2 regions of the Paenibacillus sp. FSL H7-0716 genome follow, and region 1 is predicted to be linked to the other one. Evidence: riboswitches for the same ligand, from Rfam matches in the RefSeq annotation. Region 1 holds a riboswitch; the other holds the start of a gene.
The links. A riboswitch is a leader RNA that binds a small molecule or an ion and turns the genes downstream of it on or off. The one in region 1 is predicted to bind S-adenosylmethionine.
Positions count from the first base shown of each region.

Region 2: linked by a shared signal. The riboswitch ahead of MHH60_RS23460 (methionine ABC transporter ATP-binding protein) and the one ahead of metA (homoserine O-acetyltransferase MetA) in region 1 are both predicted to bind S-adenosylmethionine.

Region 1 covers NZ_JBBODA010000026.1:42,122-45,341, reverse strand. The annotation lists gene MHH60_RS25095 (PLP-dependent transferase) at 1-781, opposite strand, end outside; gene metA (homoserine O-acetyltransferase MetA) at 818-1,738, opposite strand; SAM riboswitch class I at 1,854-1,983, opposite strand; gene corA (magnesium/cobalt transporter CorA) at 2,381-3,220, shown strand, end outside.
Region 2 covers NZ_JBBODA010000022.1:60,909-64,128, forward strand. The annotation lists gene MHH60_RS23450 (MetQ/NlpA family ABC transporter substrate-binding protein) at 1-316, opposite strand, end outside; gene MHH60_RS23455 (methionine ABC transporter permease) at 374-1,003, opposite strand; gene MHH60_RS23460 (methionine ABC transporter ATP-binding protein) at 1,033-2,049, opposite strand; SAM riboswitch class I at 2,152-2,287, opposite strand; gene MHH60_RS23465 (Cthe_2314 family HEPN domain-containing protein) at 2,390-3,124, opposite strand.

The DNA of each region.
Region 1 (3,220 bases):
ATGCATTACTCTCGTGCCGTTCCATACGCAGGGCCAGTGTCTTCATGCCTCTCATCAGCTGATAACTGTCTGTTGGCCCAAGCACAGCGCCAATAGAGTTATGTAGAATCGCTATTTCAGCGGATAATTCAGCTCCTTTAGATACAATAAGACCAGCAAGTACATCATTGTGTCCGCCCAAATATTTGGTAGCACTATGGACTACAATGTCCGCACCTAATTCCAGAGGACGCTGGAAAAATGGAGTCAGCAGTGTATTGTCTACAATTGTGAGCAGCCCATGATGGCGGGCCCAAGTAGCAACGGCTGCAATATCCGTAACCATCATCAAAGGATTCGTTGGCGTTTCAATAAATATTGCCTTCGTATTTGGAAGACGTGAAGCCTCAAGCGCATCCAAATCATTCGTATCTACATAGGAAGCAGTGATTCCAAACTTGGACATAATTCGTTCCAACAAACGATAGGTCCCGCCGTAAAGATCCAGCGAAACGATCAAGTGATCGCCTTGCCCAAACAGGGTAAATATGGTTTGAATAGCTGCCATCCCAGAACTACAGGCAAAACCTGCATCACCAGACTCCAATTCCGCAGCCGCGTTCTCCAGTACGGAACGGGTTGGACTTTTGGTACGGCTATAATCGAAACCTGTGCTCTGCCCAAGCTTCGGGTGACGGAATGCCGTAGCATTATAGATAGGAAAATTAATGGCTCCGGTAGCCGGATCTTCTTGTGAACCTATTTGTGCCAGTCTGCTTTCAATCCTAAGTTTGTCGTCCATGATAAATGCCTCCTAAATTGTAATGTAGCGCTGATCTTAATAAACAATCGGGTCGATATCGTAAGGTGTCTCTTGATATACATAGTAATTGAGCCAATTAGAGAATAATAAGTTGGCATGTGCACGCCACACTGCAGGAGGTGTTCTTTCTGGATCATCTTTAGGGAAATAGTGTTTCGGCAAGGCCATCTCCATGCCTCTCTCCAAATCACGATCATATTCCCATTTCAAGGATAACGGATCGTATTCGGAATGTCCGGTCACAAATATTTGTTTGCCGTCGGTCGTAGCTACTAGATACATACCAGCTTCTTCGGATTCCGCCAGAATCTGCAGATCTGGATTGCTCTCAATATCTTCGCGGGAGACATCGGTATGACGGGAATGCGGTACATGGAATACCTCGTCAAAGCCGCGCAGCAATTTAATGTTATTTTGATTAATCGTATGGGAGAATACTCCAAAACATTTTTCAGGCAAAGCCACTTTACGAACACCAAAATGATGATACAACCCTGCCTGTGCCGCCCAACAGATATGCATGGTCGAAGTCACATTATCCTTGCTCCATTCAAAAATCTCTTTTAGCTCTTCCCAATAGGATACTTCCTCAAACTCCATTTGCTCTACAGGTGCTCCTGTAACAATTAGACCATCCAAACGGCGGTGGCTGATCTCGTCGAAAGTTTTGTAAAAGCTTCTCAAATGCTCAGCAGAAGTATTCTTAGAAGTATGTGAGCGTGGGTGCAGCAAGGTAACGTCAACTTGTAGCGGTGAATTTCCTATTAAACGCAGCAATTGAGTCTCCGTCGTTTCTTTAGTCGGCATGAGATTCAGAATAGCAATCCTTAGTGGACGGATATCCTGATGGAAAGCCAAACTATCATCCATCACAAAAATATTTTCACCGGATAGTATTTCTTTTGCTGGTAAACTGTCGGGAATTTTAATTGGCATTGTCTTTCCACTCCTTAACTGTATTTAGGTTATCTTGTCAAATCGCGGCTTTCTGAACAATAAAAAGACCTTTCTCGGAAAACGAGAAAGGTCATATCTACTGTCATATGCGCCTCTCTCATCTGCCAGAAACTTTTGGACGGGGTTTAGTCGTCAACAAAGTTCCGCAAGAATTAGCACCGTGCGTTCACACGCCGGTTGCCGGGTTTCATAGGGCTAGTCCCTCCACCTGCTCTTGATAAGATTTAGCTGTATTCAATTAAATTTCTTTAAAATTCACTTTAAATCATGAACCTCCTTTTCGTCAAGTCCATACAATGCTGAAGTAGCCTCAAAGTAACAATAAATTTGCTTGAAAGAGGCATACTCCGTTGTTATACTAGACAAGTATTTCATACCTGAACGAAAAGAAGAGGTGAGAAGAAGAATGGAAGGCGACCCGAGCTCGCAATTAAGTGTACAGAATGAGCAACCACACAGGATAATCATCAGCTTGCCGGCGGCGGGAGCAGTTCTTCTTCATGCCCTCGAATCGTCATTCGGCCTCTTGTATTGATTGTAACGCCGGCCAAGCTGATTTTTTTCTCTGTGCTTAATTAGCAGTCCCTGGTGAAGACCCGGGGATAGAAGGAGTGGAATCAGATGAAAATCCGGCTGGTGAATGCAGGGGTTTTTACACCTATTGATGAAATTGATGAAACATTGACACCCCCAACAGAAGGGTTCTATTGGATTGATGCAGATGTGGAGGATTTGGAGCTGCTTCAGCCCCTGTTCAACCTGCATGATCTCGCTGTTGAGGATTGCCTTAGTGAAGAGGATCAACGTCCAAAGATCGAAATATACGAAAGTCATTACTTTATTGTTGTAAACAGCATCCGCTTTGATGATGAGGAGATCTTCCTGCGGGCGCTCAATATATTCTTGGGCAGACATTATATTATTACTGTAACGAAACAAAAGATTCACGAGCTACGCGTCCTGAAGCCCATGTTATGGGAACAAGAGGTTAGCGAACCTGACCAATTCCTTTACCTGCTTATTGACCTTGTCGTAGATAATTATTTCTCCGTAGGTGACCGAATTGAAGCCCGGATTGAGAAGCTTGAAGAGGATATTCTAATGCATACCAAGAAATCTCATCTGAGTGAGATTATCGGTCTTCGAAGTGAAATCTTATGGTTAAAGAAGATGCTGGGACCACAGAAAGAGGTTATCAATACCCTGAACAAAAAAGACCTCCGTCTGATTGATGATCAGCTGCAGAAATATTTTAGCGACATTTATGAAAATGCAGTTAAAATATCAGAAACTTTTGAGACGTACCGCGATCTCATGGGCAACTTACGTGAGGCCTACCAATCCAGTATCGCCAACCGCGCCAATGAAATTATGAGAGTATTTACCGCGATTACAACGATATTCATGCCTTTGACCGTAATTACCGGAATCTATGGGATGAACTTTGATCATATGCCTGAA
Region 2 (3,220 bases), on a different contig from region 1:
GGAAAAAGTTAGCGTCTAACTCCTTCTCATCAAGCTGCACATTAGGTTGGATATAGTCAGTGAATTCTTTGATTTCAAGTGTAATTCCATCTTTTTCAAGCAATGGAGCAATAGCCTTCAAAATTTCAGCATGAGGCACAGGTGAGGCACCAATGACCAGTTTCACAGGATCTTTAGTAGGTTCACTTGTTGCTTCTGCGTTTGGTGCTGTTGTAGCAGCCGAGCTCCCAGCATTATTAGATGCATTGTTGTTACCGCAAGCCGCAAGCACCGCAACCAGTGTCAGGCTAAAAAATGTAAGTAGTACTTTTTTCATTGTAAATCCCCCTCTAGTCTATATTTTGTATTGAATAAGGATATATATGGATGTACCTTATTTCCGTGTGTAATGTTTTACGAGTCGGTCACCGGCCATTTGTAGCAATTGCACCAGTACGACAATAAATATTATAGAAACAATCATAATCTCCGTCTCATAGCGGTGGTAACCATAACGAATCGCCAAGTCACCTAATCCGCCGCCCCCAACCATGCCAGCCATTGCTGTATAGGAAACCAGTGTAACCAGTGTGATCGTAACTCCAGCTAGCAGACCTGGACGAGCTTCTGGCAAAAGAACACGCATAACAATTTGGTTCGTCGATGCTCCCATACCCTGTGCGGCTTCGATGACTCCGCGGTCTACCTCTCTTAACGACGTCTCTACCAAGCGGGCAAAAAACGGAGCTGCACCAATCACCAGAGGTGGAATCGTACCGAGTACACCAATGGAGGTTCCAACAACGGCTTTGCTGAAAGGAATTAGAGCCACCATCAAAATGATAAAGGGTACGGAACGTAGAATATTTACAAGTAATGATAAGACCGAGTAAGTTACTCTGATTACTATACTATTCGATTTCCCCCATAAATACAATAGAATTCCGAGTGGTAAACCAAGAATAATTGTGAACAATCCGGAAAAAAATATCATTTTTATAGTAGCAACCGTAGCATCCATCATTTCTTGCCAATTTAGATCTGCAAAATTCATTACGAAATCACCTCCACATCAAGGCCTTGAGCAATTAGTCTGGAGATCGTTACAGCAATCGCCTCACCTGGCCCTTCAAACCGCACAATCATCTGTCCATAAGGCACATCTTTAATCGTTGAGATGGTACCATGTAAGATTGCAAAGCTTACACCCGTATCACGTACGACATCGGATAGTGCCGAGCCGTAAGTTTTTTCTCCGAAAAAAGTAATTTTGACAGCTTGAGAGTTATCCCCGGCAGCAGCATCAAGCGCCACTCGAAGAGGTCCTTCATTCTGTGTCTCACTGCGGATGAAATCGCGTGTAACCTCATGCTGCGGCTTGAGAAATACCTCTGTAACTTTGCCTTGCTCAACAATCCCACCACCATGAATGACCGCGACACGGTCGCAGATGCTCTGGATTACATGCATTTCATGTGTGATCAGCACAATGGTCAAATGGAATCTTTTATTAATATCGAGCAGCAGCTTAAGAATGGAGTCCGTTGTCTGAGGATCAAGCGCAGAAGTGGCCTCGTCACACAGCAGTACATCAGGGTCACTGGCTAGCGCCCGGGCGATGCCGACCCGCTGCTTTTGTCCTCCAGATAACTGAGAAGGATACTTATCTTTATGTTCTTCAAGCCCAACTAGAGCGAGCAGATCTTTCACTTTTGTATCAATAGCTGTTCTAGATGTACCTGCAAGGCGCAGTGGAAAGGCAATATTATCGTATACGGTCGCCGAAGACAGCAAATTGAAATGTTGAAAAATCATCCCAATCTTGCGCCGCTGTTCCTGCAGCTGACCTTGGTTAAGACTGGTTAGCTCAACACCGTCTACCCAGACCTCTCCTTCTGTCGGACGTTCCAACAGATTAATGCAACGGATCAATGTACTTTTCCCGGCTCCAGAGTGGCCGATGACTCCGAATATTTCACCTTTCTCGATGGACAGATTTAATCCAGAAAGTGCTGTTGCCGCATTACTCCCTTTTCCATAAACCTTTGTTATCCCTTTTAGATTAATCAACTCTCGTCGCCCCCCCTTTATACTTCACTTATTCTATACAAAAAAACCTCCAACGATCGATGCAGATCGCAAGAGGCTCTGTGGGTTTATTAAGACAATGCCTTCTCATCTGCCAACGACCGCAACCTGCGCCATTGTAGGAATTAGCACCATGACATTTGTACAACGCTTCACGCGCTGGATACAAATCGGTTGCCGGGCTTCATCGGGCCTATCCCTCCGCCGCTCTCGATAAGATAAAGTTATGAAATTATATTTTTTCTGAAATCGTACATACTTTAATGCAAGCATAAGTATAGTGAGTTTATCGATTTTTGTCAAAAGGAAATATATTGAACGATTACGATTTTATGCTCTTTGCCTTGCTTATTTCCTTACGCAGCTGTTCATTGCTGTAGCTGAATGCCGCAATTAATGTCTTACAGTTCATTTCGAGCGATTGTTTTAAATCCTCAAGATGGCTATCCAGATCCTCGAGCTGAATTTTGTCATGCAAACCCTGGTGCCGCTGCCACAGATCATCTTGCATTTCGGAATTCATATAATGAATTTCAGCATTTCTGCGCTTGCGTAAATTCTCCAATGGATCGCGGTAGGAGTTCTTAATCTGCTCCAGTTGATCCGCTAATGCAGGATGCACATTCAATAATTGAAGCTGACGCAGCACTGTAAAGTAAGAAAAATGCGTTTTTAATTTGGATGTTTTGAGATCATAAAAATGATTCAGTACCGTCCCAAGCTTGTCCAGGAGAGAGAAAACCCGGATAAAGCCATCTTTATAAAAATAAACATAACGTGCATAATCGCCCTGTTCCACCGGTGTCATATCATCCATATAACCCGCAATCACTAATTTCCGGTAAAAAGCGGCCGCGAACCAACTTTGCTCCAGTTCATCCAGAGAGGAAATCAGCCCACGTGTCCAAATCTCCAGCTTGCGGTATTCATGGTCATTATCCTCATGGGCACTCATTTCCTTGCGCAGCAATGCTGCAAAAGTGGCCATATTCTCCATCGCATCAGCCAACACACCACTGTTCTTTCGAGGCGGCTCTCCAAGTAATACCCGCAGCATATCCCAGTCCTCCTAAAGTTTTGTTCAGCGTCTGCTTCCATGGACTGCTTCGTACAAAACTCGCGACGTAAGCATCGGCCAATCAGCTCCACGATA